Linked DNA regions of Coraliomargarita algicola. The main gene of each other region encodes a partner of the protein of the gene in region 2 in a complex. Links are inferred from orthologs where the notes say so. Each region holds a gene or a part of one and is shown on either strand. Other genes may lie near its edges.

Region 1 (7,921 bases), 410 kb from region 2 along the record:
CAGCTCGCGCGCCGTCGTCGTGTGCGTGCCCTTGCCCGTGACCGCATTGACATCTCCAGTCCACAACCAGTCTTGGCCGATTAGCTGATTAATCAAAGACGATTTCCCGACACCACTGGAGCCAATCAAGGCAATCGTGACACCAGCTTGTAAGTAATGTTCAATCGCAGCGACACCGGAACGATCCACCGCAGAGGTGATCACCACCTCAACATCCGGATTCAACGCACGCAAGGCCGCAGCCGCCTTTTGATTCAACTCATCGGGGTGTAAATCTGCCTTATTAATTAAGGCAACCGAACGCGCGCCACTACGCTGCATCACTTCAAAATAACGCTCCATGCGACGCTCATTAAAATCCTGGCCCGCATCAGTCACCACGAAGACCACATCTACATTCGCTGCGATCACTTGCTCCTCCGTGCCCTTGCCAGGCGCTTTACGCGAAAGGCATGTTTGGCGTTCCAGGCGTGCACGGATCACTGCATCATATTCGTTCTCATCCGCGCCCATTTCCAATGCCACCCAATCGCCCACCGAGGGGAGCGCCGCATCTGTTTCGGCAGCATGATATACACTGCCCCCCAACGAAACCTCCAGCTCATCACCGCCTTCAATCACAGCGCCATAAGAGATCTTATTATCGCGAATCAAGCGCGCAGGCACCCAGCCTTTCTGCAAGCAGTCAGCAAATTCCGCCGCGAAGCGATCGTTCCATCCTAGGTCTTCAAGTGTCATTGAGGCAGCATGCTAAGCGCTTCCGTGGGTAGCACAAACTTTCAATTGATAGATCACGCAAGGGAATTTTAATTCAAGCACACGGGGTAAATCAAACTCCCTGCCACCTAGCCTTGAGCCAACACATCCAGTAAAGCGCGCAACTTCATCTCCGTCTCACGCATTTCCTTGTCCGGATCGGACCCCTTCACGATACCTGCACCCGCATAAAGGCGTGCAAGCTTCCCTTCGATAAGAGCCGAGCGGATACCGACGATCATTTCCCCCTCATTGAGGTGATTGAACCAGCCGACCACGCCCGCATAGAGCCCACGCTCCATCTGCTCCAACTCGGCAATACACGGCACTGCCTGCTCACGCGGCGAACCACCCACCGCGGGTGTGGGATGCATCTCCGGTAACATATCCAGCAAATGCACCGACTCGCCCACCTCCGCCTGTATGCGAGTACGCAAGTGCTGCACATTAGCCAATAAAAGTAGCTGCGGATGCGGCTCCGCATGCCCTTGAACCCCCACACGCTCTAAACGCCGCAAAATGGAATCGCGCACACAAACATGCTCATGCAAATCCTTCTCACTTTCCAGCAGTGCTCGCGCATATTTTGCATCTTCGCCCGCAGTCTGCCCACGCGGGGCCGAACCTGCAATCGCCTCCGTCAACAAATGTCCATTGCGAATCTGTAATAAACGCTCTGGCGTAGCGCCGATAAAGCTGCGCGCCTCTCCACCCGCAAACGAAAAGGTAAAACAGCCCGCGAAGCGCTCTCGTAAACGATTTAATGTGTCCAGAGGTTGCCAAGGACGATCCGCTTCCAGCTCGATACCGCGCGCCAGCACGATTTTCTCATAGGCACCCGCCTCGATCGCTTCGAGCGCCCGACACACAGCCGCTGGATAGACGCCGGGCGCCAGCTCTCGCCGCGACTCAACCTTGGGTGACGCGGCCACATCCTCCAAAGCCGCCTCTGGTAAATAATCAAAGGCCCCAAACTTGCGATAGGCGCCCCAGACTCGCATTACCAGGCTATCAATATCGGTATCCGCCTCGACCTTCAAATTCGCCACTGCGCCATACTTTCCATTCGAGCGAGAGACTTGCCAGCGTGGCAAAAACACCGTCGCCGCCGGAAATGCAGCCCCCTCGCTGACCGTATCATCGAAGCTGAAAGCAGTAAAAAAATGCGGCCCGGTAAAAGCCTCACTCAAATCGCCCACCGCAATAGTATGCTCCAATATCTCCTGGGCAAAGGCCTTCACCGAGGCAAATCGATCAGAACCATCAAAGCGCGCTTGCACCACTGCCTCCGCTGCGGCCACCGCCTCATCGTCGCTGGCGCGCTCGATATAGCAGTGTAATTCGTCGGGCTCATAGATGGACTGCAAGACCGCCAGCGGCGCAATGTGCTTCACTGCCAAAGAGATACTCGCTATCTGGAAATGCCCCTTGGCGCGAGCCGCATCACGGCAGCCCTGTAAAAATTGACGCAGTGCACCCTCATCACGCTCGGGCAACATACTGGAGGGAATAATCTGCATTCGAGCGAGAAAAACCAAGATGCCCGAAACCGCAACCAACAAAGCGGAGGCTTTTACTTCGGAACCGATCCCTTAAATTTGAATGCCAATAAATGTGGAGCCACACCCAGCCAGTATTGCAAAATGAAGCGATCATTAGCCTTCAAACATTGCCAATTGCAAATCGGATGTGGCTGATGCATGCCGCACTAAAAGCAGTAAAAGCCCATGCAACTGAACATAAAGCAGTTACAAAGCACCTCTGCATTTAACTCATGTGCTTGGCATAGCCCGTGCACATTCTGTGCGGTCCGCTCACGCCACGCGCGTGATTATATAACCTCAAAGAGTCAGCCACTATGAAGTTAAACCAAAAACCAAATCGCCCCAACCCGCTGTATATCGGAGCACGTCCTCCTTTTGATGGTAAATCAGCTGCTGGAGCAGGCGACGCAAGCGACGAACTAAATCCTCCAGCAGATCATGGAGAACAAAGCTATAAAGGCCACCAGCAATTATCAGGCTGCGTCGCACTAGTCATAGGAGGTGACAGTGGAATCGGCAGAGCCATCGCACTTGCCAATGCACGCGAAGGAGCTGATGTCGCATTCACATACCACAAAAACCAAAGCGATGCAGAGAGCACGCAACAACTCTTACAACAAGAGGCTGGCGTGCGAACCTGCGCCTATCAACTCGACCAAAGTAAAGCCGAACACTGCAAGCAACTGCTACAACAAGTAAACAGTGAATTCGGAAGACTGGACATTCTAGTCAACAACGCAGCGACGCAAACAACCTATCAAACTGCTGATGCAATCGATATAGAAGAATTCGAGAATACCTTTAAAATCAATGCATTCGGAACATTCTATCTGTGCAAATATGCCTTAGATATAATTCGGGAAAGTGGCTGTATTATTAACACAGCATCCATACAAAGCTTTGATCCCTCAGCCTATTTGCTCCCTTACGCAGCTACTAAGGCGGCAATCGCGAGTATGACAAAATCGTTCGCATCATTTGCGATCCATAAAGGGATACGTGTCAACGCCGTGGCACCTGGCCCGGTATGGACACCTCTCATTCCAAATACCATGCCGGAGGATAAAATAGAAAACTTTGGCTCAAACACCCTGCTTGGAAGACCCGCGCAGCCTTCAGAACTAGCGCACGCCTATGTATTTCTAGCGTCGCCGCAGGCCAGTTATATCACAGGAGAAATTTATCCTGTAACCGGGGGCCGCCAACAAATCTAGCGCAGCTGCAACTTGTGCACCTAAATGAGCCCGTCGGCATTGCCGACGGGCTCATTTTCTGTACATTATTTTCCATTTGCGCTGGGCGGGCCCCACTTCACACTTGCCGCTCACACTTCACACTTTCCATGCAAGCACCACTCCCTCCCATCGATTTCAAAGCTGAACTAAACGACGAACAATATGCCGCCGTTACCTCTGAGCCAGGCCCGGCCTTGGTGCTCGCTGGCGCAGGCTCAGGAAAGACCCGCACCCTCACCTATCGAGTGGCTTACTTGCTGCACCAAGGCGTGCAACCCTACGAAATCCTACTGCTCACATTTACCAACAAAGCCTCACGCGAAATGCTGGAACGGGTGGAAGAGCTCACGGGCATCAATGGTCGCCAGCTCTGGGGCGGCACCTTCCACAGCATCGCACAACGCATCCTGCGCGTACACGGTGATCTGGTCGGCCTCCAGCGTAACTATACGATACTTGATCAAGGCGAAGCGGAAGCGATCCTTAAAAACGTCATTCAGACCATCGACTCCAAGTTCATCAAAACCAAGAACAACCCCAAGCCCAAAGTGGTCGCGGACATGATCAGTTACGCGCGCAACACCTGCCGCGAACCACGCGAAGAGGCTGATGAGCGCTACCCCTTCCTCGACGGCATGGCCGACAAGGTCGATAAATTCTACAAGGCCTATAAGCAGGCCAAACTGGATCAACAAGTGGTCGATTACGACGACCTCTTGGAATACTTCCTCAAACTACTGCGCGAGCAAGCCGAGATTCGCGAACAGTATCAAGCGCGCTTTAAACACATCCTGGTCGACGAATTCCAAGACACCAATCGCCTACAGTCTGACATCGTGGATCAACTCGCAGGCCATCACCAAGTAATGGCCGTCGGCGACGACGCACAGTGCATCTACACCTGGCGCGGCGCCGATTTCGATAACATCATGCAGTTCGAAGTACGCCACCCCGGAGCCGAGGTACACAAAATCGAAACCAACTACCGCAGCTCGCCCGAGATCTTGGGCTTTGCCAATGCCGTACTGGCATCACAACCGAGCGGCCTCGGATTCTCCAAAGAGCTGCGCGCCATCAAACCCTCACGCGAACGCCCCTACTTTGTGCCCGTCATGGACACACGCGGTCAGGCTAAATTTATTATCGAACGCATTGAGGGACTGGTCGATGAAGGACGCAACCTCTCCGATATCGCCATCCTCTACCGCGCCCACTTTCAGGCAATGGACCTGCAAATGGAGCTCACACGTCTAAAAATCGATTACCAGATCACAAGTGGCGTGCGCTTCTTCGAACAAGCCCACATCAAAGACTTCACCGCGCAGCTGCGCTTCGCCTCCAACCCGGCCGACGTATCCGCCTTTGCTCGCTTCACCTGCCTACTGCCCAAGGTCGGCCCCAAGACCGCGGAGCGTATCCATAAATTCACTCGCGAGCGCGCAGCCAAACTAGAAAAGAACTTTTGCGATGTACTGGTCTCGCCTGAAGTGCTCAAAAAAGTGCCCGCCGACGCCAAGGAAGAATGGCCCTCACTCGCCGAGACGATTCGCGAAGTATCTGCCGCCCTCACTGAACGCGCACCGGAAGAAATCATTCAACTCGCGCTCGACGGTTGGTATAGCAGCTACATCCGTGAGATCTATCCCAACTGGACTGACCGCGCCGATGACTTGCAGAGCTTGGTCAGTTTCGCCAACCGCTTTGAGACGATGGAGGAATTGCTTGCTCAACTAGTATTACTCGCCTCCGAAAGTAATGAACGCAGCCCGGAAGAACAACAGAACTGCTTGCGATTGACCACGATCCACCAAGCCAAAGGCCTTGAATTTCCCGTGGTTTTTGTGATCGGGCTGGCCGATGGCACCTTCCCACTCAAACGCACCATTGATGCGGGCGACTTGGAAGAAGAGCGTCGCCTCTTCTATGTGGCCGTCACTCGCGCGGAAGAAGAACTCTATATGAGCTACCCCATGCTCAACAATCAAGGCAATCAAGTCATGCGCCTCAACCCCAGTCGCTTCATTCAGGAAATCGATCCCAGCCGCTACGAGACACTTAGAGTCGCCCCCACGCGGCGCTATTAATCCGCCACGCCACGATTATTCGCGCTCTGGTGCTCGCCCCATCACGCTATAAAAAAAGTAGCTGACCATGTTAATAGAATAATTCCAGTCAGAGCCTCTAAGGCTGTCACAAATTTAAGCGCTCCCGTAGGCTCTTCGCTGATACCGAGCGTCGAGTATGTCACGGCTGAATGATAGAAAAAGAGCTGCCACACACATACTTGCAAGCTGCAATAGAACTTTCAAAAACAGCTGCGTTTTGCATGAGACAAAGGGCCTGCATTCTCGTGCCAGATCTCTTTAAATAAAAATCCTCCCAAAAAAAGAGAGAAGGATATCACTGCATAGACAGCTGAAAAACAAGAAGTTATGCAGCATACAAAATCCTCAAAGAGACGAAACCGTGCTCAGGCATCCAGGTAATTCAAGCATGTTGGCATGCTGCCTGTTTAAAGACTATTGATCGCGACACCCACTGGTTCGCGGCCTAAACATAAAAACGAAGGAAATAGACTACTATGAAAAAGACAGTAATCACATACGCTTCCATTCTTGCTATCAGCGCAACTGGCTTCGCCAAATCTCCAGATCTTGGTGAGAATTATAAACTCATCCAAAACGATCGAATCGAAACTAAGGTAACCGTCGAAGATCTCACCGGCACTCCAGTATACGACAAGTATGGCGTCGAAATTGGCAGCGTTAATGACATCCAGGTAAATGCCAAAGACGGCACACTCACCACTGCTTATCTCTCAGTCGGTGGCACATGGGGCTTAGGCGAGAGTCACGTATCTTTGCCCTACGATCAACTGACTCATAATGAAGCCGAAAATCGCTTCACAGTGGACACCACAGAAAGCGAGATTAAGGCCTACATCGACCATCAACGCCAGTCGATGAAGCGCGGCACCGCCCACCAGCAACAGTGGGATCAAGCTGAGAACAAACTCGGCAAGATGTGGCACGATGTAAAATCCAGCCTCAGCGTCGAAGACAATGACCTCGCTGAGGTCGAAGCTGAAATCGAAGACAACACAGTCTACCTCGAAGGCGAAGTTGAAAGCCAAGCACTCAAAAACCAAATCGAAAAAGCCTTCGCAGCCACGACGGATCTACGAATCGTCAACAAAATCCAAGTTGAAATGTAAATCGCCTGCTTGAATTACATTTAAAAAAGAAGGCCGGGTGTTCTATCACCCGGCCTTTTTCTTGTAAGTCCTTTCTCACTAAACCCATGGCGGTAAAAAATAATGCCTCCAATGCCCCAAGCAAGTAACGTCATAATAATACTCCGAAAAGAAAAGAATAGCAGGCACTTTGCGATAGAAGTGAGGAACTCAACCATTCGAACTAATGCCAAGTCTCAGAAAAAATATACATAAGCAGTGCACCCGGAAAAGATCTCGCAAATACATTCTATTTTGGAGTGCGCTCGTTAGCTTCCATATTATTGGTTTCTTTATGTCGCTGAATGCGCTCATGAGTGCCCGTACGCCACAGGGCACCACAGCCTGGGTCTTGGCGCTAAACACCGTACCTTTCATATCCGTGCCGACATACTTGGTTTTCGGAGAAGTCGACTTCGAGGAGTACATTGAAGAAAAGCAAATTTACGCATCACAGATCGAGCCGACAATTCAACGACTGCATGAGACCTTAGAGCAACAAAACTTAATTGCAGAGACGTTCAAAGGCTCCGCAGCGCTCAGAGACACTTTACTCCCATTACCAGCCACTCGAGGCAATGCCGCAGAATTGCTCCCCGATGGCCCCAAAGCCTTTGAATCTATATTTGAGGGAATCTCACAAGCTCAAGATTATGTGCTGATTCAATTTTTCACGATTGCAGATGATGAAGTAGGCTCCGAATTGGCCAGGCGACTCATCGAGCGTTCCCAAGCCGGTGTTGCCTGCTACGTGATCTATGACGACATTGGCACAAAAGTGAGTGACGACTACTTAGCACCCATGCATCAAGCGGGCGTGCAGTCAGTCAGTTTCAATGTCGTGCCTCAGTGGAACAAACTCTTCCGTCTCAATTTCAGAAACCATCGTAAACTAATTGTCGTGGATGGACACTCGGCGTGGATTGGAGGAATGAATGTAAAGGCCGACTACATGAACTGGCGTGATACAATGGCTCGCTTTGATGGCCCGGTCGTACAAACCTTGCAAGTAAGCTTTCTACAGGATTGGGCCTGGTCACGTGATGAAGTGCTCGAAGATTTAAACTGGCAGCCAAAATCGCACAGTGAACAAGGGCAAGATGTAGCGGTGGCCAGCCTGCCCTCTAGCCCAACCGATGGCTTCGAGCGCTATA
Region 2 (8,029 bases):
ACGCGTACTCCTTGAGGGGTGACGATTTCTTCGCCGAGCTTGGAGCCTACGACGTTACCGCCAGACTCGACTGCGAAGTCGATGACGATGCTGCCACTTTGCATCTGCGCCAGCACCCCTTCATCCAGAATGACGGGGGCCTTGCGACCAAAGAGTTTAGCAGTGGTGATCACGATGTCCGCGCGGGCGCAGGCTTTTGCCATTTCCTGCCGCTGTTTTTCCATTTGCTCGGGAGTGAGCTCTTGCGCGTAGCCTTGGTCGGTCTGTCCGGTGGCACCGAGATCGACTTTAATAAATTTGGCGCCGAGTGATTTGACCTGATCTTCGACCGCGGGGCGGGTGTCAAAGGCTTCCACGCGAGCACCCAAGCGCTTGGCGGTGGCGATGGCCTGCAGTCCGGCGACGCCTACGCCGATGACAAAAACACGTGCCGGCGAGATGGTGCCGGCGGGCGTCATCATCATGGGCAAGATTTTGCGCATGCGGTCCGTCGCCATAATGACTGCTGCGTAACCAGCTAGGTTGGCCTGCGAGGAGAGAGCATCCATCTTTTGGGCCAGGGTGCTGCGTGGGATCATTTCCATGCTGATGCTTGCCAGTTTGCGCTTGGCAAGGTCGGCGATCAGCTGCGGTTCGTTGAAGGGGTCGAGGAAGCTAATGTGCAGCGTGCCGGGGCGTAAGGCGTCCAGTTCTGCTGTCTGCGGTTTGCGCACCCGTATCACTATGTCGGCCGTGGCGTAGCCAGCGGCGCTGGCTTGGACGATTTCAGCTCCAGCTGTTTGGTAGGCTTCGTCGTTGAAGTCGGATTGTAGGCCGATGCCTGTTTCGACACTGACGTCGAGTCCCAAGTCTTTGAACTTTTTAACAGTTGCGGGGACAATGGCGGTGCGGGTTTCGGCAGGGTGTGATTCTCTCGGGGCGAATAGACGTCTCATAATCCGTTGCATATTAGAGTGCTTGTCGCGATTCGCGGCAAGTGTGAAGTCAGGGTACGAAAAAGCCGGATACCGCTAAGCGGAATCCGGCTTTGAAAAATAAAATCAGTCGGCTGCTTTAGACTGTGCCGAAGATTGTTTTGCCTGTGGAGCAGAGGTCGTCGGCAGCTTGCATCAAGCGATCTGCCATGTTCTTTTCAGCTTTCTTGAGGTAGCCGCGTGGGTCGTAGACCTTCTTGTTGCCAACTTCGCCGTCGATCTTGAGCACACCTTCGATGTTTTCGCAGATATGTGTCACGACTGGGCGTGTGAATGCGTACTGTGTGTCGGTGTCGATGTTCATCTTGACCACACCATACTCCAGAGTTTCGCGAATGTCGCTGAGCTCGGAACCGGAGCCGCCGTGGAAGACGAGGTCCATCAGTGCATCGGCGCCATGCTTCTCGGTGACAGCTTTTTGGCCGTCGCGCAGGATGGTTGGCTTCAGCTTTACGGAGCCGGGCTTGTAAGCGCCGTGCACGTTACCGAAAGTTGCAGCGAAGAGGAAGCGGCCGATTGGCTGGAGGGCTTCGTAAACTTCAACCATGTCTTCGGGAGTGGTGTAGAGCTTTTCAGCGGGCAGGCCTGAGGTGTCGTGGCCGTCTTCTTCGCCGCCGACGCAACCAGCTTCAACTTCAAGGATGATGTCGAGCTCGGCGCACTCCTTCAGCAAAGCCTTGGAGATTTCGAGGTTTTCCTTAAGGTCGACGACAGAACCGTCGAACATGTGTGATTGGAAAAGTGGGCCCTTGCCTTCTGCGATGCGCTTGCGAGAAGCTTCGAGCAGAGGTTTGAGGAAGCCGTCGACTTTTTCAGGGTGGCAGTGGTCGGTGTGTAGGGCAACCAGCACATCGTGCTTTTCAGCCAAAATGTGAGTGGCTTCGGCGAGAACGATCGCACCGAAAGCTGCGTCATTTACATTGAGGCCAGAGGCGAATTGACCGCCACCAGTGGACACTTGAATAATTCCGTCAGATTTCGCGTCGGAAAATGCCTTGAGTGCGGCATTGATTGTGGTGATCGAAGTCACGTTGACGGCCGGGTAGGCGTAGTTGCCCTTTTGGGCGGCGTCGAGCATCGCTTCGTATTGTTTTGGTGTGGCTACTGGCATCTTTCGATTAGTTTGATTTATCTATTTTACGAGTGAAGTAAGCGCTTCTAATTCAGCGCGTAGGTGAATCGCAAGTTAATTCTTTCTCTTCTTACTTTTCAATCTTCTAATTCTGCTCAGACCTTGCTAGCGCAAGTTCCTGCTGAAATTGTAGCGATGCGACGCCAGTCGCGTCTGATCGAAATGTGAGGTCGCTCTGCGAACAAAGTCGCAAGTTCGCCTTGCGCTTGCGTCTCTTGGGAACTCTGCAATCTGTATTTCTGTGGATTTTAAACTGAGCAGCGACTACTCCCCACAGGGGGACCAACCAGAAGCGATTCGACAATTGGTCGAGTCCATCCGCGCGGGCAATCGTTATCAGACCTTGTTGGGGGTGACGGGCTCGGGAAAAACCTTCTCCATGGCCAATGTTATCCAGGAGTTGCAGCGTCCGGCGTTGATTATTTCGCACAATAAGACCTTGGCTGCTCAGCTCTACTCCGAGTTTAAGGCCTTCTTTCCGGAAAATGCGGTCGAGTATTTCGTCAGCTATTACGACTACTACCAACCGGAGGCCTACATTCCGCAGACGGATACCTACATCGAGAAAGATTCCTCGATCAACGACGATATCGAGCGCCTGCGCATCTCTGCCTCGTCGTCGCTGATCAGCCGCAAGGACGTGATTGTGATCGCCAGTGTGTCCTGCATCTACGGTCTCGGTTCGCCGGAGGACTTCAAGGCGATGATGCTTCCGCTACGTGCGGGGCTGGAGCTTTCGCGCGACGACTTTCTGGAGCAGCTGGTCGGGATTCTCTATGAGCGCAATGATGTCGATTTCAAGCGGGGCAGCTTTCGAGTGCGCGGCGATGTGGTGGATATTTACCCCGCCTATATGGAGTCCGGGATTCGTATTGAGTTCTGGGGCGACGAAATCGAGAGTATTCGCGAGCTGGATCCTGTGACTGGAGAGACCAGCGAGCAGCTGGAAATGTTTAACCTGTATCCGGCCACTCAATACGTGACTCCCAAGGATAAAGTTGATGCCGCGATCGCGGGCATCCGGCAAGAGTTGGAAGAGCGCGTCGCATATTTTGAATCAAAAAACATGTTGATCGAGGCGCAGCGCATCCGCATGCGCACGGAATACGATATCGAGCTGCTGCAAGAGATGGGCTTTTGCACTGGCATTGAAAATTACTCACGCTACCTTTCCGGTCGTAAGCCTGGGGAGCGTCCCTTCTGCCTGATCGATTTCTTTCCCGAGGACGCGCTGCTCTTTGTCGATGAGAGTCACGTGACCTTGCCCCAGGTGCGTGCTATGTATAATGGCGACCGCGCGCGCAAAGAGCGTCTAGTCGACTTTGGCTTTCGCCTGCCCTCGGCCATGGATAATCGTCCGCAAAAGGAAGAGGAGTTTAATCAAATTACCGGGCAGACCATCTACGTGTCCGCGACCCCCGCGCAGCATGAATACGATGTGTCCCAGGTGATTGCCGAGCAAGTGATTCGCCCGACTGGCTTGGTGGATCCGGTGATGGAAATTCGCCCGATTCAGGGGCAGGTGGAAGACTTTATTGGCGAAGTGCGTCAGGCGGCCGACATGGGAGAGCGCACCCTAGCCACGACTTTGACCAAGCGCATGTCGGAGGACTTGAGCGATTACCTGCGCGAGGCGGGGCTGAAGGTGGAATACTTGCACTCCGACATCGACGCCATCGAGCGAGTTGAGATTTTGCGCCGTCTGCGCAAGGGGGAATTTGATGTCTTGGTTGGAGTCAATCTGCTGCGGGAAGGACTGGACTTGCCCGAAGTGGCCTTGGTGGCGATTCTCGATGCAGACAAAGAGGGCTTTCTGCGTAGCGCCACTAGCTTGATTCAAACCGCCGGCCGTGCGGCGCGCCATGAAAAGGGGCGCGTCATTCTCTATGCGGATGTGATTACCAAGTCGATTCAGCTCACATTAGAAACCACCGATTACCGCCGGGAGAAGCAGCTCGCACATAATAAGCAGCACGGCATCATCCCGGTTGGGGTGAAGCGCGAGATCGATGATGGCTTGCAGGCACCCGGCAAGCGCTACGATGAACGCGAAGACGATGTCATCGGCCTGCTCGCGGAGTCCGACGATCGCGATGTCGCGGAAGTCATCGCCGAGATGGAGGAGGAAATGCTGGAGGCCGCGCGTAAGTTGGAATTCGAGAAAGCGGCCATGATCCGCGATCAAATCGAGACGTTGCAGAGCGGTAAACATGGCGGTGGCGAGAGTGGTGCCGCCAAGAGTAAGCCCTACAAAAAACGTAAATCTAAGGCTGTTTATAATAAGAGTGGCCTGCCCAGAAAGAAAAAATAGTGGCGGGGCGTTTCATTGACCTTTTTCTTTGATCGGTTAGAATATGGGAGCTCCATAATAGAAAGCCTCAAGCATGATGACTATGAATACTAAACCCTCAATCATCACAGTGACTCTAAATCCGGCGATCGACCATTCCGTATTTGTGGATCAGCTGCTGCCGGGCACGGTGCATCGGGCCACTGATTCGCATCGCCAAGCAGGCGGTAAAGGCGTGAATGTCGCTACGATGCTCGCGCTGGGGGGAGCTTCGGTTGCTGTCACTGGCTTTTTGGGCGAAGACAACCCCGCGATTTTTGAAACACACTTCAAACGGCACGCTCTGCAGGATAACTTTATTCGTGTGCCGGGTGAAACGCGCACCGGCATTAAGATTATCGATGCGCAGGCGAATGACACCACAGATCTCAATTTGCCAGGACCCGCTCCCAGCTCGGCGCAATGTGAGGGTTTGTTGTCCACTCTGTTGCAACAGGTGCAAGCCGGCACCTGGGTAGTGATCGCCGGTAGCTTGCCCCGTGGTGTGGAGCCTGCCTTTTTGCTTGAGCTGATTCCTCGCTTACGTGAGGCGGGGGCCAAAGTTGCGATCGATTCCAGTGGTGCCGCCTTGAAGGCCGCAGTCGCTGCGGGCGTAGATTTGGCGAAGCCCAATGAGCATGAGTTGGCGGAGTTATTGGATGCGAAATTTGACGATTTCCAAGCCACTCTGGAAGCGGCGCGTAAGCTCTGTCGCGAGCGCATTCCGAACCTAATCGTTTCGCTGGGAGGCGATGGGGCGTTGTTTCTGACGGAAGATTCCGAGCTGATGGCGAGCGCGCCTCCAGTCAATGTGATCAGCACCGTGGGTGCCGGTGATTCCCTTTTGGCGGGTTATTTGCAGGGGCGCCTGGCGGGAGCGCCGCTAGAGGACTGCGCGCGCAGGGCCACTGTGTATGCTTGGAGCCGATTGGAGTCTTTAGTGTCTGCGCTTCCTGCGCCCGATGAATTGCAGCAGCGAATGGCGCGTGTGCGCGTGCAGACGATTGCCTCGGGGGATGCTCCATCACAGTAATTGTATGTCGAAGCCAGTAAAACCCAGCAATGTGGATGAATACCTTAAGGCCGGTTGTGGCCGTTGTGCGCTCGGAGGTACGCCGGACTGTAAAGTGCATCCTTGGGCGGAGGTGCTTCGCTCGTTGCGCGCAATTGTTTTACAGACTGAGTTGGTGGAAGTGATCAAATGGGGGGCGCCTTGTTATACTTATGCAAATAAAAATGTGCTGATGCTGGGGGCGCTGAAGGAGTCAGTGGTGCTTTCTTTTTTTCGGGGATCGGAAATGAAGGATACAGCAGCGATCTTGGACTTGCCTGGAGAGAATACACGTTTTGCACGTTGTATCCGGTTTAAAAATACGGAATCTGTGGCGTCGCTTGAAGAGGCTTTGCTGGGCTATGTCGCGCAAGCCATTGAGATCGAAAAGTCTGGCAAAGCGGTCAGCGATCCGAAGCTTGGGCAGCCTGCGTATCCGCAAGAACTGATTGAGGCGTTTGAGCAAAATGCCGACTTTAAGGCTGCCTTTGCCGCGCTCACGCCAGGTCGGCAGCGCGGTTATCTGCTCTATTTTACATCTGCAAAGCAGTCGAAGACAAAGGCTGCACGGATTGAGAAGTGCATGCCTAAAGTGTTTTCCGGTAAGGGCTGGAACGAGCGCTAGCAGCCGGCCAGGAGTAGCCTCAAAACTCTGTTTTTGAGAGCGCCGTGATTGTGCCGGTGTCCGGAGCTGTCTGAGTGCCCGGTTCAGAGAACCGAGCTTACGGGGCAGGTGTAGCTTCAAAACTCTGTTTTGGAGAGCAGGCAGGTGTAGCCTCAAAACTTTGTTTTGGGGAGCGCCGTGATTGCGCCGGTGTCCGGAGCTGCCTGAGTGCCCGGTTCAAAGAACCGAGCTTACGGGCCAGATGTAGCCTCAAAACTCTGCTTTGGGGAGCGTCGTGATTGCGCCGGTGTTCGGAGCTGTCTGAGTGCCCGGTTCAAAGAACCGAGCTTACGGGGCAGGTGTAGCCTCAAAACTTTGTTTTGGGGAGCGTCGTGATTGTGCCGGTGTCTGGTAGCTGTGTGAGTGCCCGGTTCGGAGAACCGAGCTTACGGGGCAGGTGTAGCTTCAAAACTCTGTTTTGGAGAGCGTCGTGATTGCGCCGGTGTCCGGAACTGTGTGAGTGCCCGGTTCAGAGAACCGAGCTTACGGGGCAGGTGTAGCCTCAAAACTCTGTTTTGGAGAGCGCCGTGATTGCGCCGGTGTCCGGAGCTGTCTGAGTGCCTCGAAAAGAACGATATTTACATTTTGTTTTAGTTGGCTTAGTCCTAGCTTATGTTTGAATCATTATCTCGTAGTTGGGACTTTACTAAGTTGAGTTATGGCATGCTGCGGGAGCACAAGCATTTGACTCTGTTTCCGGTACTTTCGACGGCGGCGACCTTTTTGGTCTTGGCCAGTTTTATTTTGCCTCTTTGGCAGTTCGGGCTGTTTGAAGAATGGTCGGCGGCGATGGATGGCACGAGTGAGCAGCCACAAGATGCTTCAATGTACATTACAGCCTTTCTATTCTATTTTTGTAATTACTTTGTGATCGTGTTCTTTAACACGGCGCTTTGTGCCTGTGTGATGGAAATCCTAGAGCGCGGGAGTGCAGGTGTAGGCTTTGGGCTTAAATTTGCATTGCGGCGTATTCATTCCATTTTTGGGTGGGCTCTGATCTCTGCGGTGATTGGTATGCTGCTGAAGGCTATCGAGCGCAACGAAAAGGCCGGGCGTTTTGTCGCCGCGATCCTAGGTTCGGCTTGGACTGCGATGACGTATTTCGTGGTGCCGATTATCGTGACTGATGGGGTGGGGCCGATTGAGGCGTTTCAGCGTTCAATGCGAACTTTGAAATCTACTTGGGGCACGGCCTTGATGGGGAATTTTTCGTTGGGCACGATTGCATTTTTATTGATGCTGCCGATTTTTGCGCTGGGCGGCCTGCTTTTTTGGTTCGCGTTTAGCAATGATTCGAGCGCTTTGCTGGTCATTGCCATTATGTCTACAAGTTTGATGGTCGTGGTGGCGGTGGCAGCGACGGCGGCCGCAGATGGTATTTTTAAGGCCTACCTCTACACCTACGCGACAGGCCGCGGATTACCCGACGATGTGAGTGCTGCTGAGTTTGCGCAGGCTTTTCGTTCGAAGGCTTGAGGGGATATCTCTCTCTGCAGCCTCATTCATAAGTTCTCTCCCCCAAAAAAATAAAACAACACACGTCATGAAAATTAAATCTAAAATGATCCAACTATTAATCTGCTTGTTGATGCTGTCATCAGCCAGTGCAGAGAGCACCAAGGCCAGCGTGGCTAAGGTCGACTACAATGAAATCGACGATTTGCTAGTTCAAGTGGTTTTGAACATGGCCGGCAATGAGGAGTTGGGGGAGCGATTCTATGCCAAGAAGGAGGCTGCGAAAGCGGCTCAAGAGAAGATGCAGTCCGCGATGATGCGAGGTGAAGCGTTCGACCCGAGGGCAGCGGCTGCGGGAATGATGCATGACGATAGCGATCAAAAGAAGGTGGACCAGCTGTGCCAGAAACATTTGTTGGAGCTG

The links.
Region 1: the proteins of uvrB (region 2) and SH580_RS08890 are in contact, whole or in part, in a crystal structure (PDB 7EGT), measured with the Thermus thermophilus proteins. The link is inferred for Coraliomargarita algicola from one-to-one orthologs. Residues at the interface, in WP_096411307.1 of Thermus thermophilus: Glu23, Leu25, Arg26, Asp27, Gly28, Glu29, Arg30, Phe31, Arg55, Glu326, Asp327, Phe328, Glu379, Ser382, Gln383, His398, Gly400, Arg401; in WP_096412145.1 of Thermus thermophilus: His654, Arg656, Phe657, Gln666, Asp668, Glu669, Lys680, Arg681, Leu682, Ser683, Lys685, Tyr686, Ala687.

The regions. Positions count from the first base shown.
Region 1 is NZ_CP138858.1:2,251,942-2,259,862, forward strand. The notes cover bases 3,241-6,130. They hold SH580_RS08890 (ATP-dependent helicase), read left to right. Parts: upstream 3,241-3,642; coding sequence 3,643-5,619; downstream 5,620-6,130. Other genes in these bases: SH580_RS08885 (SDR family oxidoreductase), read left to right, coding at 3,241-3,514; SH580_RS08895 (PRC-barrel domain-containing protein), read left to right, coding at 6,117-6,130. In the rest of the region: rsgA (ribosome small subunit-dependent GTPase A), read right to left, coding at 1-738; SH580_RS08880 (isochorismate synthase), read right to left, coding at 846-2,276; more of SH580_RS08885, read left to right, coding at 2,615-3,240; more of SH580_RS08895, read left to right, coding at 6,131-6,749; cls (cardiolipin synthase), read left to right, coding at 7,063-7,921. UniProt on the Escherichia coli protein: A helicase with DNA-dependent ATPase activity. Unwinds DNA duplexes with 3'-5' polarity. Translocates on single-stranded DNA with 3'-5' polarity. Initiates unwinding more efficiently from a nicked substrate than double-stranded DNA.
Region 2 is NZ_CP138858.1:2,663,609-2,671,637, reverse strand. Bases 1,885-4,882 are described here. They hold uvrB (excinuclease ABC subunit UvrB), read left to right. Parts: upstream 1,885-2,347; coding sequence 2,348-4,417; downstream 4,418-4,882. Other genes in these bases: pfkB (1-phosphofructokinase), read left to right, coding at 4,500-4,882; fbaA (class II fructose-bisphosphate aldolase), read right to left, coding at 1,885-2,085. In the rest of the region: SH580_RS10745 (NAD(P) transhydrogenase subunit alpha), read right to left, coding at 1-935; more of fbaA, read right to left, coding at 1,054-1,884; more of pfkB, read left to right, coding at 4,883-5,468; SH580_RS10725 (YdeI/OmpD-associated family protein), read left to right, coding at 5,473-6,111; SH580_RS10720 (DUF6159 family protein), read left to right, coding at 6,763-7,626; SH580_RS10715 (hypothetical protein), read left to right, coding at 7,694-8,029. UniProt on the Escherichia coli protein: The UvrABC repair system catalyzes the recognition and processing of DNA lesions. A damage recognition complex composed of 2 UvrA and 2 UvrB subunits scans DNA for abnormalities.